4 regions of the Shewanella sp. GutDb-MelDb genome follow, and region 3 is predicted to be linked to each of the others. Evidence: predicted binding sites of a transcription regulator. Region 3 holds the regulator's gene; each other region holds the start of a gene.
What was found. The regulator LexA, encoded in region 3, represses DNA repair genes until DNA is damaged. The targets are predictions, from matches to a motif close to TACTGTATNNNNATACAGTA.
Positions count from the first base shown of each region.

Region 1: imuA (translesion DNA synthesis-associated protein ImuA) is a predicted target of LexA. The motif match lies at 6,827-6,846, and genes of this name have one in related genera.
Region 2: recN (DNA repair protein RecN) is a predicted target of LexA. The motif match lies at 2,345-2,364, and genes of this name have one in related genera.
Region 4: CXF82_RS09040 (YebG family protein) is a predicted target of LexA. The motif match lies at 1,187-1,206, and genes of this name have one in related genera.

Region 1 covers NZ_PJBM01000161.1:1,451-9,432, forward strand. Annotated here, with positions in the region: gene CXF82_RS07035 (DTW domain-containing protein) at 1-115, opposite strand, end outside; gene CXF82_RS07040 (error-prone DNA polymerase) at 419-3,592, opposite strand; gene CXF82_RS07045 (Y-family DNA polymerase) at 3,592-5,169, opposite strand; gene imuA (translesion DNA synthesis-associated protein ImuA) at 5,188-6,741, opposite strand; gene def (peptide deformylase) at 6,974-7,465, opposite strand; gene CXF82_RS07060 (MFS transporter) at 7,765-7,982, shown strand, end outside.
Region 2 covers NZ_PJBM01000260.1:48,259-56,240, forward strand. Annotated here, with positions in the region: gene CXF82_RS19440 (YjaG family protein) at 1-21, shown strand, start outside; gene CXF82_RS19445 (LysR family transcriptional regulator) at 130-1,032, opposite strand; gene CXF82_RS19450 (AEC family transporter) at 1,178-2,134, shown strand; gene recN (DNA repair protein RecN) at 2,407-4,068, shown strand; gene CXF82_RS19460 (phosphatidylglycerophosphatase A family protein) at 4,140-4,634, opposite strand; gene thiL (thiamine-phosphate kinase) at 4,634-5,593, opposite strand; gene nusB (transcription antitermination factor NusB) at 5,773-6,180, opposite strand; gene ribE (6,7-dimethyl-8-ribityllumazine synthase) at 6,195-6,671, opposite strand; gene ribBA (bifunctional 3,4-dihydroxy-2-butanone-4-phosphate synthase/GTP cyclohydrolase II) at 6,817-7,920, opposite strand.
Region 3 covers NZ_PJBM01000258.1:2,887-10,868, reverse strand. Annotated here, with positions in the region: gene CXF82_RS18495 (AraC family transcriptional regulator) at 1-333, shown strand, start outside; gene mtr (tryptophan permease) at 370-1,626, opposite strand; gene plsB (glycerol-3-phosphate 1-O-acyltransferase PlsB) at 1,626-4,049, opposite strand; gene lexA (transcriptional repressor LexA) at 4,351-4,971, shown strand; gene CXF82_RS18475 (cell division inhibitor SulA) at 4,968-5,480, shown strand; gene coxB (cytochrome c oxidase subunit II) at 5,932-7,467, shown strand; gene ctaD (cytochrome c oxidase subunit I) at 7,477-7,982, shown strand, end outside.
Region 4 covers NZ_PJBM01000180.1:118-8,099, reverse strand. Annotated here, with positions in the region: gene proQ (RNA chaperone ProQ) at 1-55, opposite strand, end outside; gene CXF82_RS09045 (GAF domain-containing protein) at 341-799, opposite strand; gene CXF82_RS09040 (YebG family protein) at 894-1,175, opposite strand; gene CXF82_RS09035 (paraquat-inducible protein A) at 1,372-1,998, shown strand; gene CXF82_RS09030 (paraquat-inducible protein A) at 1,988-2,632, shown strand; gene CXF82_RS09025 (MlaD family protein) at 2,610-5,234, shown strand; gene CXF82_RS09020 (nucleoside recognition domain-containing protein) at 5,332-6,558, opposite strand; gene rsmF (16S rRNA (cytosine(1407)-C(5))-methyltransferase RsmF) at 6,670-7,982, shown strand, end outside.

The sequences.
Region 1 (7,982 bases), on a different contig from region 3:
AGGTTCTTGCCCATATGATCCGTGTGCAAATGTCAGGGAAGCATTCAAGTGCTAATTGCCCAGTGTTACTTGGACGTGTCACTTCACGCTCATGAGTTAGTAGAATGATTTGCAATGTCTGTACCCAAAAAAAGACCCAGCCAGATTATATCCCAAATGACCTCGGAAAGCAGAATCCAGAATGTGGAGAAATGGTAGAATTCAAGATCGTTAATTGCAGCTTCATTAACGACATACCCACCGTCTGTGGTGCTCTTCTGAAATCACAGCACACGTTATGCTAGGCTTTGGTATCCTCGGTCACGGCTCCTGCATTATTGATCCTGGACACATTTTGCTAATACTCATGTCACTCATACTCAGTTCGCGAATAAAAACGCGTATTTAATAGACCCTATTATCAAATGAATAATCGTCATTAATGAAAATCTCTTGAACGTACCACTAATTCATTCAGTGCCGTAGAAATATCAATTAGCTTGCCAGCCACAACATGAGTCACTCCAGATTTTCGTTCTAAAATACCACTCACCTTCATGATTTTAGACACCAAATATGCCTGCCGTTGCGCTCTTGCTGTTGCGCTCCAAACGATTAAATTCACATTGCCGGTTTCATCCTCTAGGGTAATAAACGTCACCCCTGACGCAGTGCCAGGCCGCTGCCTTCCGACAACAAGGCCAGCGACCGTGACCACTTGCCCGCTACGGCACTCATCGAGTTGTTCTGCCGTTAGACAATGCTGTAGACAAGGTTTATCCCGTAATAAGCTCATCGGGTGCTGACCCAGTGTGACTCCGGTATAGGCATAATCGGCTTGCATGGACTCAGCAATGCTCGGACAGGGTAACATCACCTCTGCCGCCTTAAATAATACAGCACGCGCTTGCGGGTCAATGTTGTTTGCTCGCGGAGGCTCCCCTTCAAACTCCGAGGCATTGTCAAATAAAGGTAAGCTTGGCTGACATGCCGATAACTGCCAACGCACTTGATGACGGTGACCTGCGACCTTGATAAACGCATCAGCACTGGCAAGTGTTTCCAGTTCATGGCGAGCGATGCCTAATTGATAAATCTGATCAATATGAGAAAAACCTTGCTCTGGTCGCTGCTCCATCAATTTATCAATTTCGTTTCTATTAAGCCCTTTCACCAATCGAAATCCTAAACGAATCGCCTTTGAGCCATGCGCTGCTGCCACGAGTGTATGTTGCCACTGGCTTTGATTGATACACACGGGTAACACAACAACGCCGTGGCGCTGTGCATCTTGGATCAATTGCGATGGGCTATAAAACCCCATTGGTTGGCTGTTTAATAATGAACAGCAAAATGCCGCGGGATAATGATACTTAAGGTAAGCTGACACATAGGCTAATAATGCAAAGCTTGCTGAATGGGACTCTGGAAAACCATACTCGCCAAAGCCCTTTATCTGCTTGTAGATCTGTTGTGAAAACTGAGCCGTATAACCTCGGCTTTGCATACCGTTGAGTAGCTTACCCTCAAACTGCTGTAATTCACCCGATCTCTTCCAGCTTGCCATCGCCCGCCGCAGTTGATCCGCTTCCCCACCCGAAAAACCCGCAGCAACCATTGCCAGCTTAATCACTTGTTCCTGAAAAATCGGCACGCCCATTGTTCGAGACAACACAGATTCAACCTCTTTGCTTGGGTAAGTCACCTTCTCTAAACCGTCTCGACGCCTTAAATAGGGATGCACCATATCCCCTTGAATGGGCCCTGGGCGGACAATAGCGATTTGCACCACTAAGTCGTAATAGCAACGCGGCTTAAGCCGCGGCAGCATTGACGTCTGTGCTCGCGATTCCACTTGAAAAACGCCGATACTGTCGCCACGTTGTAGCATGTTATAAACAGCGGCTTGCTCCCACTCCACCTGATCCATCGTAAAATTATGCTTGGGTGTGCTGAGCAGTTGAAAACATTTCCTAATAGCGGTCAGCATACCAAGCGCCAGTACATCCACTTTTAGTAGCCCTAGGCTTTCTAAATCATCTTTATCCCACTGAATCACGGTTCTATCGGCCATCGCTGCATTTTCAACGGGCACTAACTCACTTAATGGACCTGAAGAGATAATAAAGCCACCAACATGCTGCGATAAATGCCTTGGAAACCCTAAGATGCTCTGCACTAGCGGCAATAAATATTTGCCCATTCCCTCGGTTGGTACCAAGGATTTATCTTGTAGCTGGGTTAACCAATCCGCTTCACTGTCACGCCTATCAATGCTGTGCTGCATATGGTCTAAGTGCTGTTTATCGATGCCTAATGCTTTTCCAACGTCTGCCAGTGCGCTTTTAAAACGGTAACTTATCACTGTCGCTGCCAGCGCCGCCCGCTCTCTGCCATACTTGCGATAGATGTATTGAATGATCTCCTCACGGCGTTCATGTTCAAAATCAACGTCAATATCAGGAGGCTCATTGCGCTCTTTAGAGACAAAACGCTCAAACAGCATATTCACTTTTGTAGGGTCAACCTCAGTGATCCCTAAGCAGTAACAAACAACTGAGTTAGCCGCAGAGCCTCGCCCTTGATGCAAAATTTGTTGTAACTTGGCATATTGAACGATATCAAAGATGGTTAAGAAGAAGTATTCGTACTGCATCTCTTTAATCAAGATAAGCTCTTTTTCGTACTGCAATGTCACGCTTGTTGGAACATGGTCGTTAAAGCGGCGCATAGCTCCTTTATAGACTTCTTGCGCTAAATACTGACTCGCTGATAATCCACTCGGCACCACCTCACTTGGGTACTCATATTTAAGTTCATCAAGGCAAAAATCACACTGCGCGGCGATAAGTAATGAGTTATCAATCCACGCCTTTGGGTAGCGTTTATATATCGCACTCATCGGTTTAAGCGCCGTTTCGGCGTTGGCTAACAAACGCTCCCCCGCTTGTGAAAGTTCAGTGCTATAACGGATGCAGGTGAGTATGTCTTGCAGTTTCTGCCTTTGCTCGCAATGCATACGAACATTACCTGCCGCAACACACGCCATGTTTAACTGACTGGCAATTTGAGTCCACAACTGGATCTTTAATGCTTCGCCAGCCACTAAGCTGCGCTCCATCAGTAGATAACAACGCTGAGCAAAAACATTGCGGATAGACTGACCAATGGCGAGCATCTTAGTTTGATAAGCCTCTAGTTGCGGTGATAAATCGCCTAAATCACTGCGAATTGGATTAAGTGACGTCGGTTGCCATAATAAAATGGTGCGTTCTAAACCTTGCTTTAGTTCACTAAAGTGCAGTTGATATTCGCCTTTTGCAGCTCGGCGACGGCTGGTTGTGATTAATTGACTAATTTGCCCGTAACCACGGCGATCCATCGCAAGCAGCACAAACACACCTTCTGCTAATTGAAACTCCGCGCCCACCAGCAACTTAATCTGCTGTTTTTTGGCAGCCTCATACGCCTTCACGATGCCCGCAAATGAACACTCATCGGTAATCGCAATCGCTTTATATCCCAGTAATGCGGCTTGTTCGACCAACTCGTGAGGATGAGAAGCTCCTCGAAGAAAGGTGTAATTAGAGATAGCATGTAGTTCGGCGTACATTAGCCAAACCAGCCATGTAAGAAAAAACCACGGCTATCTTTAAATACCCAACATAATCCGCCTAGCTGATGACTCGCAATATAGTAATCACGGCATATGGCTGGCTCCTGCCACCAGTGTGTTTGCAGTCTTTCAGGTCCTTTTAACAGCTCAATCATCTCAATCGAGATCATTTCAGGTGTCGTCAACAACCAACTTGGACGGCACGCCCCCACGCTGAGGCCTGTCGTCGGATGGCCAAGATCAGAGAGTTGTTGCAATGACTTGATAACGGGTCTGTGCTCTTGGCTGGTAGCGGAAAGATCCGTTGCTTGCCAACTCTCTTCAGGTAAATGAGCAGAAGTTGCCAGCAGTCCTTTCACCTTATCGCTACCCAGTCTTGCTTGTAGCAGCGCCATCAGCCGCAAAGCTTTCTCTGAACGTTGCCCCTGAGCTGCCTGTTGTGGTCCAAACCAGTTGTCATTAGCAATCGTAATAGGTACAAACTTGTCGACAGAAATCACCATTTCAACCACAGGTTGATACAGAGTGACACGCTCTAGTTGCATACGGCATAAGCTTAATAAGTTATCACTGCGATGCTCGGCAAAGGGGTACTGAATAATAATATCAAGCTGACTGCGCTCGCTATCACGGTAGATGAGGGTCAATTTAAGCTGTTGAATCGCAAGTTGGCGTTGCTTTAAGTAGCTCGCCATCTCTTTGAGCATTCTACCTAACGGAAAAACAATCCCTTGCATCAATTCAACTTCATATAATAAAGACAGTTTTTGCAGATAAGTTTCCTCTGGCTCAAAATAGGTTAACGGATGCGGTAAAGCGCCCGAGATTTTTGCCAGAAGTTGCAGCAGCTTGGGGCCGAATCGTCGCCCTAGTTCCTTATCCGGTAAAGTGCACAAAGCCGCAAAAGAGGTCACGCCAATATCGAGAAAGCTTTGCCTTAAAAAGCGTGATATCGGTAGTGAGGCAATCGGTAATTGACTAAGTAACGCATGGCTCTTATCAGGATTAAGGGATTCACTTTGGGTCACTTCAGCCATGACTGAAGACTGCTGCGCGAGCAACTGTGCCGCTAAAGGTGTTTTGCCTATTGCAAGAGACACCTCTAAACCATAGGTTTTGGCTCGTTGAGCATATTGCTCAATAAGCTTATCAATACCATCGAAAATAAGCGCTATGGAACTGACTTCAAGCAACAGGGTGTTACAAACAAACTCATCGACATGTAACTTCGCACTCGATTGACCATCTTTGTGTGCATCATGCACCAAGGCGCAGCGCAGGGGCACGACGCGTGCACTAAACTCATAGCTCCATTGGCATAGCCAATCTGACGCTTGCTGATTAGTGGAGGCGTCGAACTCAGCTAACATCGCCGACGGCGTTAAACTTTGCGCGGTAGAAAGGCTCATCCCAACCGTCACTCCAGCTTTGTGACTCCCAGCGTCAAGTGCCAGCACGTGTAAAGACTTAGGGTCATACAATAGTACTTCAGCGCTTTGATTTAGCTCATTGCGGTAACAGAAGTATTGTAGTGCCCACTGTGGGTAATGAGCTGCTAGCCATAACATATCCATTAGCGACCATGCATTAGGTTAATGAATTTTGCTAGGTGATGTTGGCGCCCCTTGCTGCAGCGTTTTATAAGACTCTGTCCATCTATCTTGAGCAGAGTCGTTATAAGATGCAGCAAGCGATGGTTGACTGTGACGCTTTACCTCTGCTGACAATGTCGGTGTTACTAACGTTGCCTGCTCTATTGAATCGCTCACCAGTTCACTCAAAGGCGCTTTAAGATAATATGTCGGCTGCAGGCTTAATCTACGTGTTGGCTCAAGCTGCAACGATAAGTGGTTTTCTCGCTCAGCCTCAGCTGCATGATAAATAACAGAAGATGAATTAGCTTTTTTGCTCGCTCTCTCAGCGTTTACCGCATCGATGTGTACAGCCAATATTGATCGTCTGCTACTTGTGACTTTAACCGCTGCACTCTTATTAGTAACAGATAAGGTGTTAATAACAGATAGAACCTTATCACCCGCAGTAGACGGTAATAGTGGGCTACTGATTACAGCCCTATAATCCGCCAGCCCTTTAATTGCGCTAACTTGCGCTTGGCACAGATCCTGACCTATCAAATCGATATTAAGTGAGGCGCTACCGGACAAGTCATCATTTAGCGAAGCGTTATCAATCAAACAAGCACTGACACCCAATAGACTTTCTTTTAAATGAGGAGGCAGCAGCGGTAGACTAAAGACAGGGCTAGGCCAGCCACCACGGCGCTTAATAATATTGATTTCAGTCATCCCTAAATGACTATTTGAAAATCGACTTAAACTTGGCTGCTGGCGCTCAGTCAGCTTGGGCACTAATTTCAACATTGATGCTTCGACGATAACGGCTTTTTTGTTATTACTGTCATTGGCATTTAACGCCGAAAAGCACTGTCTTTGCAGCACTAAACGTAAATTCACTGGGTGTGACAGCTGTGCATTCGTTGTCGGTAAATAGAGCATACACAAGGCTTGGCCTTTCTCTGCAGCTAGCTGCAACCTTCTCGCCTCAGTTATCGATAAACTGTCTAGCCAAGCTAATACTAGTGGTACGCTGCCACTCGCTAACGCTTGTTCAATGGACCACAAGCGTTCTTTTCGCTCTTCAGTATCTATCCAGATCAAGCGTTCCACATCCAACCCTTGTTGTAACAAAGCTTGCGGCGAAGGGATGTGAGGCGGCGCCACCAGCATCACCATGGAATCATTAATTTGTGTTGATGACACACAGTGGCTTATAAGTTGTTTCAATAAAGGCAACACGATACTGAGCTCACCTTGACCCACACCATCACATAAAATTTCGCACACACCGATTTGTGGCCAACCATTATCAGCAAGATTTTTATCTAACAATGAAAAACCCGTCGGATAGGCTACATGTTGCTGCTGCCACTGCTGCCCACGCCAAATGTCTTGCCGTTCTAACAATTGATTTAAAGAACAGGTTCCTGTTGTATTAGCGCTGGTAGCGGTCTTGCATATTCGCTCAGCATTGACGATCACCGGCTTGCGGAAACTGGCACTATCAATCGGCTCTGACGCTTCTTTATCTTTTAATACCGAATATGCCTTTGCGCTTGATTGATCCATGTTTCCACCTGTCTGTGAGATAAAAAGTACTCATCATTTGAGGACCTACCCTTTGATAACAGGCGTTATGATCCTTAAATTTAAATACTGTATATGCATACAGTATAATTATCTTTATTGAGATCGCAAGTACTCGATTCAGATCTGCAAGCCAAAAAAAACGCCCCTCAATTGAGGGGCGTTAATAAATAATACTTTTATGTATCGTAATAAATTCTAAAGCAAGGACTTATTACTTATACTTTTTCACTTTCTTGAGCGCTATTTGCTGCTTTAACATCGACAGGTGATCGGTGAACACCACACCCTTGAGATGATCCATCTCATGTTGCAGTACAACGGCAAGAAACTCATCGGTATCGATCTCGAATGCTTGACCTGTGCGATCTAATGCAGTGACTTTTACGCCTTCATGACGATTCACTTTCGCACGATAACCAGGAATAGACAAACAGCCCTCTTCCCCTTGAAAATCACCACGCGTTTCTACCATTTCAGGATTAATCAATACCATCGGCTGATCGCGTTCTTCAGACAAATCGATAACTAAAATAGCATGCAAGCTACCGACTTGAGTTGCTGCAAGCCCGATACCATCCTCGGTGTCGTACATGGTTTCAATCAAATCATCAATAAAACCCTGCACCGCATCAATATCCTTAACCGGCTCAGCTTTTCGTTTAAGCCGCTCATCAGGGATCGTTAAAATGTCTAACACTGCCATATCATTATCACACTAGTATTAACTAAAAAATTTCGCGCTATTATGACCGAATCGACAATAAAGGCAACTCTTGCGAGTCTTAACTTACCGTACTCAGCCCCTGTTTGCCCCGAAAAGAGGCCGTTCAGATGGCAACCGTTACGATACTGAGAATAAAGTCGATAATATAAGCTCGGGAATTATATTAAATTACGGCGCTTCCCTTAGCGCGAAAACGATTCAAAATCACACAATACGATCCATTTTAGTAACAGCTATGTTAACATCCTTAAAAATGTATAAAGTATACGGATAATAATATGACACAAGCTGTGCGATCCCCCTTACCCCCGACATTCTTTGTCGCAAATACCATGGAGATCTTTGAACGACTCGCTTGGTATGGCTTTTTTGCCCTTTCATCGCTCTATATGACCTCGCCACAAAATCAAGGTGGATTAGGTTTTTCTGATCAAGAACGTGGCCTGCTACAAGGTATGATCCCCTTTTTCTTGTACCTTTTCCCAGTACTGACAGG
Region 2 (7,982 bases), on a different contig from region 3:
GGCGTCAGCGCAGCAGATTAGTACCGCAAAAGAGTCGCTTTATTAAAGCGACTCTTATACTCATGCCATTTGTAAAATCAGGATCACGTGGGTATAGAATACGCTTAATTCAAGGTGATAGTTGTTCCCTTAACTGTCCATCGAGAACAATTGCTCCGCTTTGGACTGCATAAACTCGATAAAGAGCTTAACCTTCAAAGGTTGATGACTGCGTTGATGATACAAGATTGAAATCCGCCTTTTCTCACCAATCCATTCAGGTAATAGCGTTGTCAACTGGCCGCTCTTAAGCTGGTTTTTCACAAAAAGTGCTGGGCCATATAAAACCCCACCATGATCTACAGCGGCCTGCACTGCGCCATTTAACTCACTTAACGTCAGTTTTGCAGGTCCATCATAATAAAAGTTCTCTCCCGATGGGTGCTTTAAAGTCCAGTTAAACAAAGGCCATACTTTAATCAACGCGTGTTGTTCTAAATCGCTTGGATGGCACAAGCTAGGTGCCTTATCCATATACTGCGACGAGGCAAACAAACCATAATTAAGCACGCCAAGAGAGCTCGACACCCAAGAAGAATCTGGTTGGGTGCCACCGACAATAGCAACATCAACCCCCTCATCTATAAGATCGATTACGTTATTATTTTGTACTATATGCAGCTGTATATCTGGGAATTTTTCACAAAACTCGTTAATGGCATGGATGAAAATCATCGAAATAATTGACACCGGAGCCGCTATTCTAAGGGTACCTTCAGGCTTATCCACCGCAGCGCCTCTGATACTGTCAAACTGAGATACTATGGCCTGATATTGCTGAAACAGCGCTATGCCCTCCTCTGTTAGACGCAGCTTGCGAGTGTTCCTCATCAACAACTGCTTATCGAGCTGTGTTTCCAATTTAGTCAACTTACGGCTCACCGTTGCAATTGGCATCTCCAGCTCTTTAGCGGCTTGGGAAAAGCTCCCTGCATTAACTAAATGAACAAATTGGTAGATCAGCTGTAATTCCAAACCAAAATTACTATTCATCAATATAAACCCAAGCGTTTAAAACATAAAAAGGGGATCGGCTACGACCTAAGATTAATAGTATAACAAAACGTAAATATGATAATGTTCTAACTCAATTTTATGCGTGTTTTACGTATATTGTAGACAAGTTAATAGAGAAAATATGTCAGCTGTTATAACGCCACTACTCGCTGTATTTGGCATCATGTTGATTGGCACTTTGGTGCAAAAATCAAAACTGCTGCCTGCTGAGACCGATCAAGTTTTAAACCAATATGTGTACTATATTGCGTTTCCGGCCATTATGCTGATCACATTGGCACAAACCCCGATCAACGACATACTGCACTGGGGTTATATCGCTGGGTTTAGTGGCGCCATGCTAACCAGCTACGCGATCACCTTTCTCGTCTCGCGTTGGACCAATCCATCTCAAAACGCAGTCGCGTCTATGCGAGCGCTCAACGCCACCTTTGGCAATACTGCTTTTATCGGTATTCCCTTAATGGCGATGTTGTTTCCCAATAATCAAACGGCACTCGCCGCAGCCGCTATTGCCAGTCTATTATCGGTGTTAATTTTTGCCATCGCGCTCGTGTCATTGGAAATGATTGGCCGCAAGCAAAGCAGCTCAGCGGCAAAAATCATTAGCCTCGCCTTAATGCACAACCCTATTGTAGTGGGTAGTATGGTTGGGATAGTCCTATCCGCAATGACAATTACTTTGCCTGATAGTATCGCCCTCATCATTCGTCAACTGGGTATGACCTCGAGCCCTTGTGCACTGTTTGCCATCGGTATGGTGCTCGCTAAATCAGCTCAACACCAAACTTCAACACATATTATTAGCCTGAAACAGCTCACAGAGATTAGTGCTATCAATGCCATTAAACTGATTTTTCAGCCTCTAGTCACTTACTTGATCATGTTTAGCCTAGATGTTGATCCACAATTGATTGCTATGGGCGTCATACTCGCGGCGCTGCCGACTGCTGCCAGTGTCTACCTACTTGCACAACGGTACCAAACTCAAGTCATCACCAGTGCTCAGGGAATACTATTGGGTACCCTTGTCACCTTTATTACTTTACCGTTATTAGAAGCTTATCTATTGGGTTAACATTCGATGCTTAATTTAAATGCCCGCCTTGCTAAACCTTGGTTCTAGCAACTTTTACTTCTGCATAGTGAGAGAGTGCACTAGCTAAATTTATTAACCCGCTAATGAATAATTCCCATCTAACTGTATTGATTAGCTTTTAGCTTATAGGGCGCGGTAATTAGAGATGAAAAAAGTTGCCGATATCGATTAATTTTCCAACTGATAGTTTACTGTATAAAAAAACAGTATATACTGTTCATTAATACAGTGTATTGGGATAGGACATCACTATGCTTTGCCAACTCAGCATTAATAATTTTGCTATTGTGCGTTTTTTGGAACTCGATTTTAAAGCCGGCATGACCAGTATCACTGGTGAAACCGGCGCGGGTAAATCTATTGCTATAGATGCATTAGGCTTGTGCCTAGGTAATCGAGCCGACGCTAATGCCATTCGGCCTGGCGCCACCAAAGCGGAGGTAAGTGCACGCTTTTCATTATCTGATATTCCACTCGCAAAGCGCTGGTTAGAAGACAATGATCTCGAACTAGATAATGAGTGTATCTTAAGACGAACCATCAATAATGATGGCCGCTCACGCGCATATATCAATGGTAATCCAGTCCCACTTGCACAGATAAAATGCCTCGGACAACTGCTGATTGGCATCCATGGCCAACACGCTCACCATGCGATGCTAAAAAGTGAGCACCAGCTTACTTTACTCGATAGTTACGCCAACCATAAGATGCTACTCGACACTGTAGCGGCGAGTTATCAGAGATGTAAAACGGTTGAAAAACAGTTACATCAATTAGAGTTAGCGCAGCATGAAAGGCTTGCTCGTAAACAGTTACTGCAATACCAGGTCGAAGAACTCAATGAGTTTGCCATTGCTAAAGGCGAGTTTGAAACCATAGAGGCTGAACATAAAAAACTCGCCAACAGCACGGCATTAATCGAGCTATGCCGTAGCCAATTAAATATTTTGCAGGACAATGATCAAGCGAGTGTTGAGTCATTATTAAATACCTCTATAAGTCAGGGGCAAGATTTAGAAAGTTATGATGCCGAACTTGGCAGCGTTGTCGCCATGCTTAATGATGCACTTATTCAAGTACAAGAGAGTAGTAGCGAGCTTGAACGGTATTTAGAAGGTTTAGAACTCGACCCTGAATACTTTGAACAATTAGAGCTTCGGATCTCTAAAGCACTGCAACTGGCGCGCAAACACCATGTCAATGCCAGTGAATTGTTTGCTCACCATCAAGGTCTGTTGAATGAACTCAATGAGCTTGGATCGGACGGGGACAAACTTGAAGAGATCCGCAATCAACTGCAAAATAGCCAACAGGCATATTTGAATCACGCACGAAAACTAAGCCTTAGTCGTGGCCGCTACGCTAAAGAACTCGATAAAAAAGTGACTCAATCGATTCATGAGCTGAGCATGCCTAAGGGTAAATTCAGTATCGCAGTCAACTTTAATCAAGCCGTCATTAGCCCTCAAGGCTCCGATGCTATTGAGTTTCTCGTGACCACCAATCCAGGTCAACCTTTGCAGCCCATTGCTAAAGTGGCCTCAGGCGGAGAACTCTCTCGAATAGGCCTTGGCATACAAGTTATTACCGCTAAAAAAGTCGCGACTCCAACACTCATTTTTGATGAAGTAGATGTGGGGATATCAGGTCCAACGGCGGCTGTCGTCGGCCGGATGCTGCGGAGTTTAGGGGAATCGACTCAAGTATTTTGCGTGACCCACTTACCGCAAGTTGCCGGTAATGGCCATCAACATATGTTTGTTAATAAGACCAGTAAATCTGGTAAAACAGAAACATCCATGGTCGCCCTAGATAAAGACCAGCGAATTGAGGAGTTAGCTCGCTTACTGGGAGGTGACACCATTACCAGTAATACGATTGCCAATGCTAAAGAGCTGCTGTTTAGTTAAATGAACTTGCGTAAAACAACCATTAAAAAAGGAGCTAACAATAGCTCCTTTTTTAATGCCACACTCACGACCTAAATCAAGTAGTGAGCTGCGGTGTGTAAGCAAATCAAGGAAAATATCCCTGCAAGTACATCATCAATCATAATCCCAAAACCACCTTGCACTTTTGCATCCAGCCAACGAATCGGCCATGGTTTCAAAATATCAAAAAAGCGAAACAACACAAAACCGGCCAGTAACCATTGCCAACCCGCTGGCGCCGCTATCATGGTGATAAGTAAACCGGCAATCTCATCCCAAACAATAGCACCGTGATCATGCACGCCCATATCTTTAGCGGCTTTATCACATATATAAAAGCCGATTAAGACGGTAAAAAGCGTCAAGCCGATATACCAAGGTAAGCTCAATGGTGCCATTAATAAGTAGAGCGGTATGGCGGCAAGCGTACCAAATGTACCTGGCGCCTTTGCGGCTAAACCTGAGCCAAATCCTAATGCCAAAAAATGAATAGGATTTTTAAGAGACAGCTTGGTTAGTGCTTTATCTTTTGAAAGTAAATTCATCAATTAAAGTGCTCAAATCCGAGGTTAATGGGCTCAAATGGCTGTTTATCTAACAACAATTTCAACTTGCCACCCGTGCAAATTTGACCAATCTTAGTAAACTTCACACCCGTCTCAGCCAATGCGATCTCTAGTGCGCCTTTTTGGGCTTCAGAGACAGTAAAGAGTAGTTCATAATCCTCACCACCCGTTAATGCATAGCTTAGCGCCATCTCAGCTGAGACATTGGCTTTGAGCTGGGGAGATAAAGGCAGCTTATCGACATTGATTGTCGCGCCAATATTCGAGGCTTTCAGTACATGTCGGATATCAGAGACTAAACCATCTGAAATATCAATGGCACTCGATGCCAGCGTGCGCAGTGCTTGCCCCGCTAATACCCTTGGAGTTGGCCGGTAATGACGATTAATAAGATAGTTTCTATCGTCTTCATTACAATCCGCTTTTCCACGCAGTAGATCTAGCCCTAAAGCTGAATCACCTAATGTGCCGGTAGCGTAGATCCAATCTCCATTTCTTGCGCCGCTACGAGTCAGACCCGCATGCTTAGGCACTTGGCCATTAATGGTAATGGTGATTGAGCGGGGACCACGAGTAGTATCACCGCCAATAAGTGCTACGCCATAGTATTCGGCAATTTCAAACAAGCCTTCACTATAATCTGCCAACCAATTTTCGTCGACTTCTGGCAAGGTTAGCGCCAATGTCATCCATGCAGGCTCCGCGCCCATAGCAGCCAGATCGGATAAATTCACCGCTAGCGACTTATACCCCAGATCTTTTGCAGGCATATCAGCAAAGAAATGCACGTTTTCCACTAAGGTGTCACAAGATATCACAACAGATTTATTTGCAGCGGGTTCAACAATGGCGCAATCATCACCAATGCCAAGTGCAACGTCTTTTCGAGACTGGGCACGCCCAGTAAAAAAGCTTTCGATTAATTGAAATTCTTTCACAATACCAATCACAAATTAAGAAGTGGTTTGAGGAAAAAAGAGGAGCTAATAGTAAGAGGATCTTAGCTATGATTTTAGTTACGTTAGATGTGTTCTGCTATTAAATGCCAGCCACGGATCATGCAACTGTTATTCTCTTTTTAGGCATACAAAAACGGCATCCGAAGATGCCGTTTTTACTATTTCGTTCTTGCGACTAGCTTATCCAGAATACCGTTAACGAACTTATGTCCATCTTCAGCGCCGAATGCTTTGGCAAGCTCGATAGCTTCGTTAATTGCTACTTTATAAGGAACATCCTTGCGGAAAGTCAGCTCATAAGTTGCTAAACGAACAATCGCCTTTTCGACAGGGTCAACTTCATTCAAAGGACGAGTCAAAAATGGAATGATTAGCTCATCCAATTGGCTTTTCTTAGTTGCTACGCCCGCTAATAACTCACGAAAGTAAGTTATATCGACACCATCAACATTTTGTTCAGTTAGAAACTCATGCTCAACATCAGCAATATTGTTGCCACTTAGCTGCCAAGAGTAAATGGCCTGAACCGCTAAACGACGTGCCTTTCGGCGCTCTGAAGGCTTCATTAAATTGTCCTAGATTACAGGTGTTCTTCAAGTGCTTGCAGCACGTTAACCATCTCTAACAGACCCAAAGCAGCTTCGCCGCCTTTGTTGCCTGCTTTAGTACCTGAACGTTCAATTGCTTGTTCAATAGTATCAGTGGTTAAAACGCCGAATGAAACAGGAATATCAAATTCAAGTGCAACTTGAGCTAGACCTTTATTACATTCGCCTGCAACAAAATCAAAATGAGGTGTACCGCCACGGATAACCGCACCAAGTGAGATTATTCCGTCAAATTTTCCGCTTGCCGCAACACGACGTGCAGCAAGTGGCAGTTCAACAGCGCCAGGCACTTTAATTACAGTGATATTATCATCTGAAACTTGGCCAAAACGCTTAAGAGTGTCTACCGCACCACTAAGTAAACTATCTACAACAAAGCTATTAAAACGTGAAACTACGATCGCAATTTTTGCGTTTTTCGATTCGATATTACCTTGAACTATGTGCATTTATCTTACCTAAAATTAGCTAATTACCCAGCATGGGGGCGGAAGAGGCGGTATGATACCACAGCCGTTAACGCTGATCCCCATGCAATTTATAAGAAAAGTGTTAAATTACCCCTTGGATGATTTTCCAACCCAAGATAGTATTTTATTCTGCTATATAATCAGTTACTTCTAAACCAAAGCCTGATAGTGAATGATAACGCTTTGGTGAGCTAAGTAACCGCATTGATGTCACGCCTACATTTGCTAGGATTTGCGAGCCAACACCCACTTGACGTGAGGTTCCTTGCCACTTAGCTGTAATAGGTGCACTGCCGTTATCTTCAGCTTCAAATGCTTTAACTTTGGCTAAAATATCACTGCTATGCTCTTGATGACCGAGCAGTACCAGTACGCCACCGTCTTCGCTAATGCGCTGCATTGCTTTTTCTAGTGGCCAACTGCGTTGCTGATCGCGCTCGGAATGTAAAAGGTCGTTAAAGGTATTTTGTAGGTGAACACGTACAAGTATGTTCTCTGTAACCGGACCTTTGACTAATACATAGTGTAATTGATTATCGATAGTGTCACGGAAAGTCAGCATATCAAACTCACCAAAACGGGTTGGTAGCTTACATTGCGCTTCACGTACAACACTGGTTTCTTTAGTGTTGCGGTATTCAATTAGGTCAGCAATAGTGCCCATCTTTAATCCGTGCTTTTCAGCAAAAATTTCAAGATCTGGACGACGCGCCATGGTGCCATCGTCCTTTAAAATTTCAACGATGACTGATGAAGCTTCAAAACCTGCTAATCTTGCTAAGTCACAGCCCGCTTCAGTATGACCGGCACGGATGAGCACGCCACCCTCTTTTGCCATCAATGGGAATATGTGGCCAGGTTGCACAATATCACTAGGCTTAGCATCTTTGGCAACTGCAGCTTTTACCGTGACGGCACGATCTTGCGCTGAAATACCCGTTGTGACACCTTCAGCCGCTTCAATAGACATTGTAAAGTTGGTTGAGAACTGGGCATTATTGTTGGTGACCATTAAAGGCAGGTTTAGCTGTTCGCAGCGTTCTTTAGTCAAGGTTTGACAAATAAGACCGCGACCGAACATCGCCATAAAGTTAACCGCCTCTGGCGTCACCATGTCAGCAGCCATAATAAGGTCGCCTTCATTTTCTCTATCTTCATCATCCATCAAGATAACCATCTTGCCTAGACGAATATCTTCGATGATCTCTTCTATACTATGTAGCGACATGTTCAGACCTTTATTTTGTATTACTGCATTAAGTGAGGTTGCTAACCTTTATGCCTATCGTG
Region 3 (7,982 bases):
GACCTACCCAAAGTGCTCTACGAAATGATCAACTATGCTCGCTATTATGATCTACCCACGGTGGTTTCTGTCGCAGAACTCTTTGGGATCTCAGGGCAGCAACTGCAACGGCGTTTGCTAAAAATAGGCTTTAGCTTCACCCACATATCGGGTTATATATTGTGTAATCAAGCAATCAAATACATGTTGGAAGGAAAAGATTTAGCCGAGATAGCACAACGCTTAGGCTATGCAAATGCTCATAGTTTCAGTCGCTCCTTTGCTCGCTTTAGAAAGCAAACCCCGACGCAATATATGAGCAAGATAAACCGACAAAACAAAAAGCCTCTATAAAGGAGGCTTTTTAATCATACAGATGAATAATGCTGATTAACCGTAAACGGGCAATATACCAGCCATGGCCAGTAAGTGGCATGCGCCAGTGACCAAACCAAAAATGATGATGACGACGATCAAAGGCGTGCCACCTGGCACTTTAAAACTGTCACTGTCTGCAAATATTTGTCGTGATTTATAGGCCATCATAGCAGGGACTATCGCTGCCCAAATAGTTGCCGCTAATGCTGCAAAACCAATAGCAATTAAGAACCCGTTGGGAAATAGCAAGCCCAAAATAGTTGGCGGTATAAATGTTACTGCGGCGGTCTTTAAGCGGCCTTGACGAGATTCATCAAAACCAAACAGATCCGCAAGGTAATCAAATAAGCCTAAGGTGACACCGAGGAATGATGAAGCAACGGCAAGGTTGGCAAATAACGACAACATGGTGTTAAGCCAGCGACTGGCTATCACTTCTGACAATGCCCCAACCAATATGCCCATATTGCCGCCTTGAGCGATAATATCAATAAACTGACTGCGTGGAATATTACCCATGGTCGCCACTAACCAGCAGCTATAAATAACGAGTGCGATGAAGGTACCAATGAAGATGGCTTTAATAATCGTCTTTGGTTGATTACCGTAATACTTTACCAGGCTAGGCACGTTACCGTGGTAGCCAAAGCTTGCTAAGCCAAAGGGCAAAGCCGCAAGTAAATATGGCGCATAACTGGTTTCGCCATCAGGCACAAACAACTTAGTGGTATCCACATCGATCAGCAGATTACCTACGGCAATAAAGAACGTAATAATCATACCACCCAGCATAATAGTGGTAATTCTATCGACCGCTTTAGTGCTGATAATAACGATTGACGCTAATACGGCGGCAAAAATGAGTCCGGCAATACTTTGCGGTAAGTTAATCCCAAGCCCTGCAAGGCTATGGTTAACAATCGAGCTGCCGCCACTAATGTAAGCATAGGTCAAAATATACAGTACAAAGGCAATTGAGAGCCCGTTGATGATACGCCAGAACTGACCCAATGTTGTTTTCGTTAATGTGTCAAAACTCGCACCCGGTTTAAAGTGCAAATTAGTCTCGAGCAACATCAGCCCCGACACCAACATGCAAAACCATATGCCAACCAGCATCAGCATTGAATAGCCAAACCACATCCCAGCGCCCACAACAGGCAACGAGAACATGCCCGCTCCAACAGTGGTGCCGGCGATGATCATTGCGCCGCCTAACACCGATTTTCCAGCAGACTTATTCTTGGCCGCGTTCATATGATTGGCCATTAGCTATTTTGCTCCGCATTAACACTATCGACTATTGTTTGCCTTACCAATGAACGTAGCAGTAAATTGGCTCTGTCTTTAATCCGTTTGATATCACTGCACCCTTCGCTATCCGTTAGATGACCTAACTCTTTTAATTTAACGCTGAGCGTGGCGTATAGCTTCTTGTCGTAAAACTCTGGCGCCGTAATACCGTGAAGCGCTCCCAGCCTTTGTGCAAGACGGTGGCTGTCGCGTTCAAGCTCCGAGCGTTCCATGTTCGGTTTTACTGCCAACAAATTAAACAAAATGGCGTAACGTTGCATGGTTTCGTCTATCGTGCCAGACAACAGCAGCAACTTATTCACCTTATTATCAGCAACAGTGAAATGACCATTTTCAGCCACTAAGCCTTGCGCGACAAAAATATCTAGAATGCGGTGTGTATAGGCTGCCGGATCCTCAATGCCCATAAACAGTTCCGCTTTCAGCAACGGATAAAAATCACTGACAAAGCTAAGCACATCATCACGAGTACACTGCTCTTTACGCAGCAAGCAAGCGGCAATTAGCGAGGGGACAACCATTAAATGAATAATGTTGTTACGATAATAAGTCATTGTAATTGCAATGCTATCATCGATGGAAATGATATCCCCAAGCGAATCACTTTCAATTTTAATCTTTTTCAGTTCCAGACCATGAGATACAAGGTCTTTACCGCTGCCTTCTGGTACCGATGTGTATTCGGTATAAGGCAACTCTTTTAATAACGTGAGATAAAGGTCCAACTGCTTTTCTAGCTGGCTACGCTCTAACGCATTTTGCTCAGATGCTAGCAAAACTAAGCTGGTTAACGTCACTGCACTTACCGCGGCAGCATCGTTAATGTTAGTCATCACCTCTCTGGCCAACTTGTTCACCGCTGGTGTAAACCATGGTTGCTTTTGTTCTGGGTCTTGGACGATATCTTCACGCCACGTTGGCACTTCATCGTTCAAGAAATTGTGTAAGGTAATTGGCTTACCAAAATTCACATAGCCTTGGCCGAAATTACCTAACTTTCGAATCGCACCAAACACTTGCCAAACCGACTCTTTCTTCTTCTTTTTACCACTTAATTCTTTGTGATAAGTCGCCACTTCCATTACATGGTCATAACCAAGATAAACCGGCACTAAAGTGACAGGACGTTCAACACCGCGCAGTACACTGTTAAGCGTCATGGCGATCATGCCTGTTTTAGGGGCTAATAAACGACCTGTGCGTGAGCGACCACCTTCGGTAAAGTACTCAACCGGATAACCCTTAGTAAAGAGTTGATCGAGGTATTCACGGAATACCGCGGTATAGAGCTTATTACCGCGAAAACTTCGGCGAATAAAGAATGCGCCACCACGGCGGAACATAGGTCCTGCTGGCCAGAAGTTAAGATTAATGCCGGCAGCAATATGCGGCGGCACCATGCCTTGATAATAGAGGATGTAAGACAGCAACAAATAATCCATGTGGCTGCGATGACACGGTACATAGACGATTTCATGACCATCATGGTGCAACTGACGAACCTGCTCCGCACCTTTAATATTGATACCTTTATAGAGCTTATTCCACAACCAAGTAAGAAAACGCTCGGTAATACGCACTAAGCTATCGGAGTAATCCGCCGCGACTTCATCTAGATACTCCATCGCTTTTGCACGCGCTTCTGATTCGGAGATTTTTTTATTTGTCGCTTCTTCTTTAATGGCTCGGGTAATTGATTCTGACTTTAGCAAAGCATGGAACAGAGCTTGGCGCTTAGGCAGCTGAGGCCCAGTCATTACTTTACGTTGACGCTGAAAATGCACTCGCGCGACACGGGCTAGTTTTTGTGCGATGCGCTTATCAGTACCATGTTCGTCTGCCATATAACGCAGAGAAACAGCATTAGAAAACTGCACAAAGTTGTGTCGACCGAGAAACAAGATCATCAAGCACTTGCGTAACCAAGTCGGATTTTGACGCTCCAACACAGCAGCGCGCATGGTGTCGTCTTCTTTGCCTGGGGTTCGTCCCCAATAAAGACTCACAGGAACTAGCTGAATATCTAATTCTTCATTTTGCTTATGCACACTCAATAGGCGCTTAAAGCAATGCAAATACTGTTCGGCACTTTCTCTTTCGCCAAATAGAGGCTTGCTACCTTCAAGGCAGACAACGCGCGGCGCAGTCACCCCATTAACCTCTAAGTCATTATATGGGCTAGGTAAACCGAATTTACCGGTTATCTCACTAAGAGCTGCTATGTCACTAACAGATTCTGTTTTCATGACATAAACGAGTGGCTTGCTTGGATCGAGATTGAGGTCTTCAAAAGGATCATGAGGCACTACAATAGTGTGCACGAGCTTTTTTTGGATCCAGCGTAATGATTTAAACCAAAGAGAGTCTTTTTTCGACATGATTCGCTTGCAGTATAGTCGCTTCTAATAACCCCGTAGAATACCAGAATTTCGGAGTGTTTGCGCAATTGCTTTATAATGGCACTCGGAAACATTTGCGTATTTATAGAACAATGACTTAAGCCATCATAAGTCTATGTATATCCTGCCTATCAGGATTAAATCTCGTTCATCCCTCCTTAATCTCTCAGCCCCACCCTAGTGCTAATAAATTCAACTTTAACATAAATTTGGTTAATACTTGCGCGAACAGAAATACTGTATATACTGACAGTTACTGTATGGAAAGACAGGCTTAATAATGAGACCACTTACACCACGTCAAGCTGAAATTTTAGAGCTAATTAAACGCAATATTACAGACACAGGTATGCCACCCACCCGTGCTGAAATAGCCAAACGTTTAGGCTTTAAATCTGCCAATGCAGCCGAGGAGCACTTAAAAGCTTTAGCGAAGAAAGGCTGTATTGAGATCATGCCAGGTACCTCTCGAGGAATTAAGTTAATTCAAGATGATACCGAAGATGCCGACCTTGGTTTACCGCTTATTGGTCAAGTGGCCGCAGGTGAACCTATTCTGGCTCAAGAACATGTAGAGCAACATTATAAAATTGATCCTACCATGTTCCGCCCGTCAGCCGACTTCCTGCTTAAAGTACGCGGTGACAGCATGAAAAACATCGGCATACTTGAAGGCGATTTGCTTGCAGTGCATAAGATCCAACATGCAAGCAACGGTCAAGTTGTGGTGGCACGAGTAGAAGATGAAGTCACGGTTAAACGCTTTGAAAAGAAAGGCAATAAAGTTTATTTACATGCTGAGAATGAAGATTATTCACCGATAGAAGTTGATCTGGCAAACCAAAGCTTAAGTATTGAAGGTTTAGCCGTTGGCGTGATCCGTAATGGAGATTGGCAATGAACAAATTATTAGGTGTAAGCCCGCGTCACCCTGGCCTTTGGCAAGATATACCTGCTCAAGCTATGTCTAAAAAGGTAAATACAGATATCGAAACTATGGTATCTCACACTCAGGGGCGCACTGAATTAAAACAGATTAGTGGCCAACTTGCTCAACTGAGCCAACAAGGTCGCTGGATTGTATTAATTAGCCCACCTAATATCGGTTACAAACAGATGCTCGCTTCTGCTGGCGTCCGCATGGATAGAATCCTACTGGTACACGCAAAAGATGAATTCGAAACACTTTGGGCTATGGAAAAAGCGCTCACGAGTGGCACATCAAGCGCGGTAATAACCTGGACGAATGAAGTCGATGCACGAGACAGTAGACGACTGCAGTTAGTCGCAAAGAGTGCTCAAGCGGTGGGTATCATTATTGAAAATGCGAATGCTCACTTACCTGACAGCACAATAAATACACAGGACGAGCGGTTTAAACAAGGTTCACTGTTCGCAGCAGTCCATTAAGCAATTCTTTCTATTACAAATCTAGTCTCTAAAGCAAAGCTCCCTTAACGGGAGCTTTTTTATTACTGCCGCTAAGCAAATGAATCAAAAAGTGATCTTGATCAATATTTCAACACCAAGTAGGGTAGGTACTGATAACAACGATATATTGTTATATCCGAGCGATTTAGTCGTCGGTCTTTATGTATGGACTGTAGATCCTTAAAGAGTATATGAAGACTGAGATCGGCCTGATATATTTCAGCCGTAGGTGCCAGTGTGGTTACACTAACCAGTATTAAAATACTGAAATTATATAAAGTCTAATCGATAGTCGAAACATAACGACACGATGGATAAACCACTCGCGCACTTTGAAGTCATCGTTGCTTTTTTGGGAACTGAAGAGTTTACATAGAGCAGAGACTTACTGTGTGACTCTTCTTTGTCTTGTTGACAGAGGAGAAGTCTAGTGAAGCAATTGTTGTACTGTGTGTTGGCGCTAATATTTTCGCCTACACTGTTTGCATCAGAAATGCCGTTTAATATGACAGAAGGCGTGACGGAGATCAGTGGTAAGGTTTATAACCTCCATATGATTATCCTTTATATCTGCTGTGCTATTGGCATTGTTGTTTTTGGCGCAATGATTTATGCCATGATCAACCATCGCAAATCAAAAGGCGCAGTCGCCGCCAACTTTCATGAAAGTACTAAAGTCGAGATTTTATGGACTGTAGTGCCTTTTATTATTCTTATAATCATGGCTATTCCCGCAACCAAAACCTTGATTGCAATGGAAGACCCCAGTAATGCTGACCTCACCATTAAAATAACAGGTTCGCAGTGGAAGTGGCATTACAGCTATTTCGATAAAGACGTTGAGTTTTATAGCTTAATGTCGACTCCTAGAGCACAAATAGAGGGCACCGAAGCTAAAGGTGAACACTATTTGCTTGAAGTAGACAAACATCTCGTATTACCCATTAATCGTAAAGTACGCTTTTTGATGACATCTGATGACGTTATCCACTCATGGTGGGTCCCGGCTTTTGCTGTCAAAAAAGATGCTAACCCCGGTTTTATCAATGAAGCTTGGACACGAATTGATAAGCCCGGTATTTATCGTGGTCAATGCGCTGAATTGTGCGGTAAAGACCACGGATTTATGCCGATTGTTGTCGAAGCGCTTTCAGAAGCAGACTTCGATAAGTGGTTACTTGCCCAGCAGCAACAAGCTAATAATGCTGAAGCTGAAGCAGAGGCCGCACTTTCGCAAACCTTAACCATGGACGAACTCATGGCTCAAGGTGAGCAAATCTATCTCGCTCAATGTGCTGCATGTCATCAACCCAATGGTGCAGGTCTGCCTGGCGTATTCCCTTCTCTTATTGGCAGCCCAATTACCACCGGCCCCGTCGGCGCCCATGTCGATATCGTCGTCAATGGTAAGCCTGGTACTGCTATGCAAGCATTTGCTAAACAGCTGACTGCAACTGAAATTGCTGCCGTGGTGACTTTTGAGCGTAATGCTTGGGGCAATGACTCAGGCGATACAGTTCAAGCCGCTGATGTGAGCTCTGCTAGCGCGAGTTCAAGCCCAGCTGCATCCAGCGATCCCAACACCGTAATCCCGGTCACTTTACCTGCCAGCTTACCTGAGGCTGAACAAGTTAAAGCTGTGGCTTTAGATGACTTAACAATGGATGAGCTTATGGTCATGGGAGAGAAAGTCTACATGACCAGTTGTGTTGCTTGTCACCAAGCGGCAGGAACGGGTTTACCCGGCGCCTTTCCATCGTTAGTGGGGAGCGCAGTGATTACCGGCCCAGTAACGGGTCATCTCGATACTGTTATCAATGGCAAACCGGGTACTGCTATGCAGGCATTTACCTCGCTACTGACACCACAACAGCTTGCAGCTGTGGTGACTTATGAGCGCAATGCATGGGGTAATAACTCAGGTGATGCTGTTCAGGCTTCTGACGTTGTTGGTCACGGAAAGTAAGGGACTAAAATGAGCACAATCACACAAGACTCACCAGCAGCTCAGGACGATCACCATGATGACCATCATCATGGTGCGCCGAAAGGCATCATGCGCTGGATTTTAACCACCAACCATAAAGATATCGGCACGCTCTACCTGTGGTTCAGTTTTATTATGTTCCTTACGGGTGGCGCGATGGCGATGGTTATTCGCGCCGAGTTATTTCAGCCCGGTTTACAGTTAGTCGAACCTAACTTTTTCAATCAGATGACCACAGTGCACGGCCTAGTCATGGTATTTGGTGCGGTTATGCCAGCCTTTACAGGCTTGGCTAACTGGCTTATTCCAATGATGATCGGTGCACCTGACATGGCACTGCCTCGTATGAATAACTGGAGCTTTTGGATCTTACCTTTTGCTTTCACAATTCTATTGAGCTCATTGTTTATGGAAGGTGGAGGGCCCAACTTTGGTTGGACTTTCTACGCGCCACTATCGACCACTTATAGTCCAGACAGTACTGCGCTGTTCGT
Region 4 (7,982 bases), on a different contig from region 3:
CATATAAGTACGCAAGAATAGCGTTGGTATCGGTCAACTTTTCTGTTGATTCCATCTTTACTTCCACAGTTTAAAAAAGGGACACCACCAAAAGAGTTTATCTCTCTCATTGATTTACGTGTCGTTTATATTTGTCTGATTATGACCTAAAGCACAAATTAATAATGATTAATTTATATTTTTAGTGCCAAAATCAAACCTACCTTAGCAACAACCTATCATAAACGCTATTGATTCGCTTTAGCGAATAATCACGATTTGAAATTTCATTGCTCAAACCGCTCATTATAGAGACGCACGAAATGATTGCGACCACCAATTAGCAATAATTGGTCGTAGATTAACCAAATAGGCAGTTTTCGAGACTTTTAACCATCGTTTCCACACCACGCTGGTCAATTTCATCAAATCTTGATAACGAAGGGCTATCGATATCGAGTACTCCGATAACAATACCATCTCGCCTAAAGGGCACAACTAATTCTGAAACACTGGCAGAATCACACGCAATGTGTCCCGAAAATTGATGTACGTCGGCAATTCTTTGTGTTTGATTTTTTTCCACTGCTGTGCCACAAACACCTTTACCTACCGGAATACGGGAGCAAGCAACTTTCCCTTGAAAAGGTCCAAGTACTAACAGATCATTCTTTAATAGATAAAAACCAACCCAATTAAGGTCAGCTAAGTTGTCATTTAACAACGCTGAAAAATTGGCTAAAGCGGCAATTTGATCATCTTCACCCGTCAGTAAAGCGGTAACCTGACGGTTTAATGTGTCATAAAACGACGCAGTCATAAATATCCTTTAACAGTTCCATCAATTAAAACAAATAAATTCGTCGCATTTTACCAACAAACAATCAATTTCAAACAGACTATTTTCGACTTTTTTAGTTTGAATCAGTCTTTTTAGATACTTTTTTAGCGGGTGTACTTTTTTCCGGTGCACTACCTTTCAGCAAAGATTGCAGCTCATCTTTATGTTGCGCCAAATAAAAACCAATTTTTTCAATATCATTATCTTCGAGTCCTAGTTCAGATTTACTTAGAAAAGGGATCAAGTTGTCAGCGACATCAAGCATCTTGTCGTAGGCATCAGCCTCCTTCTTCGATGTAAAAGTCATCTTTTCAACCCCTTCTCTAACTACGACAAATTTTGTTATAACGGCCATAATTAACCTCACACTGTTTTTATATACAGTAAAGAGTCTCACACATTGAAGTTCTTATGCAAGTTTTCTTGAAAATCTGGTAGGCTTATCAATATAAGGACTCTGTATTAATCAATTGCCTACGCATAAATTGAGTTCAATATCACGATAAAGCTTTTTCTTTAACTTTGTACGTTTTATAGAGGTTTTAATTCTTATGACATCGGACGCGCTAGATAATAGTGTTACTTTATGTCGGTCTTGTGACCTCGTCATCAGAAAGCGTGCATTGCCTACAGGCGTCAGAGCCCTTTGTCCACGCTGCCACACCCAGCTCTATGACACACCATATTGCTCATTAAATGGCATGCTAGCACTGTGTATTACCGCAATAATATTTTTCTTCCCTGCCAATACCTACCCAGTGCTAGAGTTAGAATTTCTTGGTAGCATGCGTACCACAACGGTATTAGAAGGCGCTTTAGCAGTATACCAACAAGGCTACTGGATTGTTGCCATTGCAGTAATGACTGCCGCAGTAATTGCACCAGGCATTCTACTTATGTCTATCTTGATACAAATCGTTATCATAAAACATGGATTGCAGCATCGTCTATTAAGGTCAATATTAAAGCAGGCATTAAAACTACAGGGATTGCTGACACAACTCACAATGCTCGAAATTTATGTCATTAGCTTTTTAGTGGCCGCTTTCAACCTTGCCGACTTTGCTACAGTTTCATTTGGTTTCGGCACCTTCTGCTTTACAATGCTGTTTATTATGAATTTATTCCTTTTAAGAGAGTACGATTTGGAGCATATGTGGAGTTTTCTTGAAAAGTAACCCAAACGAATCCACATTAGGTAAGCAAATAGGCCTAACATGTTGCCCAACATGCAATAAGGTTACCTGTGCTGAATCAGCTTGTTGCAGTCGCTGTGATACCAAACTCGTTATTAGAGATTATGGGAGTTTACAAAAAAGCTGGGCTTTGTTAATCACAGCCGCGATTTTACTCATACCCGCGAATCTATACCCGATAACGACGCTTACAAATCAGGGGCAAGTCACTCAAGACACTATTTTTTCGGGTATCGCACACCTTGTAAAAACAGATATGATCCCTATAGCAATCATATTATTCACGGCGAGTATTTTGGTGCCATTATTAAAAATAATTGGCCTTACCATATACTTAACCGCGATCAGTTTTAAATTACCTATTTCAAAAAAGAATTTGATGATAGGTTTTCATATTATTGAATGGATAGGCCGTTGGTCTATGCTGGATCTTTTCGTTATTTCGTTAACCGTTGCCGTAGTTAATATGGGGCAATTACTAGATGCGAAACCCGCACCGGCTGCTACTGCATTTGCCTTGGTCATTTTACTGACGCAACTGGCAGCAAAAGTAATTGATACGCGTTTACTCTGGGACCGACTGGAAACAAAAAATGACTCAAGTACAAACACCTAAAGTCGTAAAGAAAAAACTGTTCTCGCCTATTTGGTTATTGCCCATTATTGCGCTCGCGTTAGGCGCTTGGCTTGGCGTAAAAAGCATCCGAGAATCAGGTGTAGAAGTGAGAATTCATTTCCCAAACGCTACCGGAATGGATATTGGTAAAACACTGGTTAAATACCAAGGTTTAACAGTAGGAAAAGTGGCCGATATCAGTATTGATGATCAACTACAAGGTGTGAATGTCGATGTATTAATGGACTATCGCTCTTCGCCTTTTATCAATAAAGGGACTAAATTTTGGTTGGTAACGCCGAAAGCTTCAATCACAGGCATCGAAGGACTAGACACTCTATTTTCAGGTAACTACATCAGCATTTTGCCCGGTGAAGGTGAATCACGTTCATTTTTTGAAGCTGAAATTACCGCCCCCGTTATTACCCCTGGTAATGAAGGCCTTATTGTCAACATAACCTCGGATAAGCTAGGGTCTTTAGACGTTGGCTCACCGCTCTTTTATCGTCAAATTCCCGTGGGACAAGTCGTTGGATACCGCTTAGACAATAGCCAAAAAATCATTGTAACGGCGTTTATTCAGCAACAATATGCCAGTTTAGTCAAAGTTGATTCACAATTTTGGAATGTATCAGGGATCAGTATTGATGCATCACTTTCAGGGATAGAAGTTCGCAGTGAAAGCCTCGCCTCCATCCTAGCCGGTGGTATTAGTTTTAGCTCTAGTGATCATTCTGACGCTGCTCAGAACCAACATGAATTTTCTTTATACGACAGTGAAGAGCAAGCATTCGGTGGTGTAGAGTTGATGCTTACGGCGACGGGATCTGAATCCGTATCAAAGCACACGGCAATTATATTCAGAGGCATTAAAATTGGCCATGTCACTGATAAAATATTGACGGATGACGGAGTCAGTTTACTTGTTAAAATTGACAGCCAATATAGTGAGCTACTCGCTGGCAGTTCGTCATTCTGGCTAGAAGGCGCAGATATCTCTCTCAATGGTATAAAGCACCCTGAAAGATTATTGACCGGCAGCGTGATTAACTTTACTCCAGGTACTGGAGAGCCACTGCAGCAATACCCACTGTTAACTGACCAACCGCAGCCTTTAAATACGCAAAAACTGGCTTTAACGTTACATTCCGATACAAACCCGGGTATTTCCGCGGGTGCTGAACTGCGATTTAAACAGATAAAAATAGGCACTGTGTTGTCTAGCCAACTCAATGCTGCGTTAACAGAAGTGGAATATAACATTGAAGTCGACGCTGATTTTAGTTCGCTTGTCACTAAAGACAGTTACTTTATCGCCGAGTCGGCATTATCTATTGAGGCTGACCTTGGAGGCGTTGCCGTTAAAACACGTGATTTAAATACTTTTAGCCTTGGAGCATTAAGCTTAGTCAGAAGTAGTAATAATCAGCAGATCGCTAAGGGTGCATCATTAAATGTGTTTGCCAACAGCAGCGACGCTAAAAGCTTCTTTAAGAATAAGCAGCGAATCAATAAGCAGCTCACCAGTAAAGACGGAGCGGACGTGATTAAAGGTTCGCCAATTTATTATAAAAAAATGCAGATTGGTCAAGTAGAACAAGTCGAATGGCAGCGTAAAGAGAATAATTTCATCATCGATATCAGTATCCAAAAATCATTTGCCAGTTTACTCAACGACAAAACGGTATTTTGGCGTAATAGCGCATTATCAATAAACGCCAGTCTAAACGGTATCGAAGTTGAAGTCGCACCACTTCAAGCTGCCATTAAGGGTGGGATCACATTGGGGTTACTCGATAGTCCAGTGCTAGACAATGGCAAACACCTATACGATTCAAAATTTCTCGCCTTGAGTCAGTCAACAACAATCTCATTAACCTTCCCTGCCACGGTTAAATTGGAGAAAAAAGCACCCATCCGTTATTTAGGCCACAAGGTGGGTGAGGTTCACTCTGTGGTACTGAGTAAAGATCTATCTGAATTAAACGTAGAGGCTTACCTTTATGGTGATTATGCCGCCAGCTTTAATCAACAAGATGCTAGTTTCTCGATTGTCGATGTCAGAGTGTCTCTAGCAGGAATTGAAGCGCCAGAAACCATCCTAACAGGGCCCTATATTTCAGTGTTCCCAGGCGTGAGTGCTCAAACATCATCAGAGTTTATCGGTTTAATTGAAAAGCCGTTTCATAATATTAATAACGCGCTCACCTTCGTCATCAGCAATGATAATTTGGGTTCGATCAATAAAGGCACCGCCATATTCTTCCGTGGTATTAAAGTCGGTCAAGTTGATGAATACAGATTGATAGCAGATGGCACCAGCGTTGAAATGACAGTACACGTAGATAACCAGTATCGACACCTTATTAATAACACCAGTGTATTTTGGGATCTTTCCGGGGTAAAAGTTGATGTAGGTCTTTTCTCTGGAGCCAAAATTGAAACGGGGTCTCTAGAAACTATTCTTGCCGGTGGCATAGGCTTAGCGACCAAAGAGATTACCAACTCGGATAACATGATTAATACCGACTACCGCTTTTCTCTTAGCTCAACAGTAGATCCACTTTGGCTTGAATGGGCGCCTAAACAAACGGCTCAATAGAGCCTGAGACATTGAATCTCTTTAAAAAGACGCTGCTCTTCGGTAGCGTCTTTTGATGTAATAACTATCGTTATGTACCCAAGTCGCTTAGAGATCATTAACCATAAAACTGGTAACAAACAATAATAGCTGCCGAAATACCGGCGAGATCAGCAAACAAACCACACGCTAAAGCATGCCTTCCATTGCGAATGCCTACCGCGCCAAAATACACAGCCAGTACATAAAAAGTGGTTTCAGTACTGCCCTGTAAAATAGCTGCCAACCGCCCAGCAAAAGAATCGACCCCATAATGCTGCATTGTCTCTAGCATCATCGCCCTCGCCCCTGAACCACTAAACGGTTTCATGATTGCGGTTGGCATTGCATCAACAAAACGTGTATCCCCGCCTGCAAATGCGACGAGTCCAGCTAACAGTTCTAAAGCGTAATCTAACGCACCAGAGGCGCGTAACAAAGCAATAGCAAGTAACATTGCAAGCAGGTAGGGAATAAGCTTTATTGACTGAGAAAACCCCTCTTTAGCGCCTTCAATGAACTCATCATAAACCGCCACTTTTCTAAGTCCTGCAATCAACACAAAGCTGAAAATGAGTAACAGCAAAATACCATTGCCCATTGCGGTGCTCACCTCCCCTATCGCTGTTACTGTTAGGGTCGACAAATAAAACATCAGCGCCGTTAACGTCGCTAAAATACCTGCTGCATAAGCAATAACAACAGTATTAATAATTGATAGACGCTGCACAATTGCCACAGCCAAGACCCCGGCTAACGTCGATGCAGTCGTCGCTAACAAGATGGGCAGAAATATATCTGCAGGTGCGACCGCACCTTGCTGCGCCCGATATAGAAATACCGTGACGGGCACCAGCGTTATAGAAGAAGTGTTGAGCACCAAGAATAATATTTGAGCATTGGTCGCGGTATGCTTTACCGGGTTTAATGTCTGTAAGTCCTGCATCGCTTTTAACCCTAACGGGGTTGCTGCATTGTCTAGACCAAGCATGTTTGCCGTAAGGTTCATGGTGATACTGCCATAAGCGGGGTGTCCACGTGGCACCTCAGGCATCAACCTCGATAATAGCGGCTCGAAAGCACGAGAGAAAAATGCTACAACCCCCGCTTTTTCACCAACACGCATCAGTCCCATCCACAGACAAAGCACACCTATCAATCCTAATGCTATTTCAGCTGCCAGCCTTGCACTCGAAAAAATGGCTTCAATACTATGACTCAGTACAACGACATTACCGTTCAATAGCTGGATAAATATTGCGGCTAACGCTATAGCAAAAAAGCCAAACCAAATCTTATTTAGCACTGAAGTTCCTTTCCTTATCTAGTACAACGCGACGCAGTTCTCTACATGTGCTCCCACTATATCGCTGTTTAGGGTTATAATCTGAATACTTTATCGCATTATCTTCGGCATATGGCTCATTTAAATCAGAATTTTATCAGTAGCATTGAACAAGATCTTCCATCTCACCTTACCATGGAAGACTTTATCCGTTTCAGCAACAAGCCACTGCGGCCCTCTATACGTATTAATACGCTAAAAATATCAGCAGAAAATTTCATCGCATTGATGACGCCTAAAGGCTGGAATTTCACCCCAATACCTTGGTGTGAACACGGCTATTGGATTGAACTGAGCGTTGGCATACAACTCGGCAATACCATTGAGCATTTACAAGGGCTGTTTTATATTCAAGAAGCCAGTTCAATGTTGCCCCCAACGGCACTCATTACCGAAGGGCAAAACTGTACCAAACAATATGTGCTCGACATGGCATCAGCCCCTGGGTCAAAAACAACACAAATAGCAGCTCTGATGAACAACAAGGGATTACTTGTTGCTAATGAGTACTCCGCTAGTCGAGTTAAAGTCTTACATGCCAATATAGCGCGAATGGGTGTTTCTAATTGCGCGCTAACTCATTTTGACGCCCGTGTGTTTGGCGAGTACTTGTTTGAAACGTTTGATTCCATATTACTCGATGCACCATGCAGTGGTGAAGGCACCATTAGAAAGGATCCCGATGCCTTAAAAAACTGGGATAACAATGATGTTAAAGGCATCGTAAACACGCAAAAGGAATTAATAGACTCAGCTTTTCAATCACTAAAACCAGGGGGTGAATTAGTTTACTCGACCTGTGCTTTAAGTCGAAAAGAGAATCAAGATGTTTGCGCTTATTTAAAGGAGCGTTATTCTGATGCTGTTGAGTTTGTTAATTTATCATCACTATTCCCTGGTGCAGAGAGAGCTTGTACTGAAGAAGGCTTTTTGCATGTATGGCCACAAATATATGATAGTGAAGGTTTTTTTGTCGCTAAAATAAAAAAGGTATCCAGTGTAGAAAGGCTATTACCTGAACCCCGAAAGCAAAAAAACTTCCCATTTGAGAAGGCCTCAGCAAAACAGGTCGAAGCACTAGCCGACTATCTTGAGACTTCCTTTAATATCATTGTGGCCAATGAAGCGGATATCTATGTTCGCGATGCCGAATTATGGCTTTTCCCTAAGCCCTTTCAGGCTCTTATCGGAAAAATGCGTTTTCAACGTATAGGGATCAAGCTGGCTGATACCTTAAAGAAAGGCTTTAAAGTGAAGCACGAAGCGATTTCGGCATTAACGACACCAACAAGCGTTGCGTTAACTGATGAAGAGGCGCAAACGTTTTTGATGGGACGTGATATCGCATTGATTGAAAAAATTAAGCCTCAAGGCGAAACTATTGT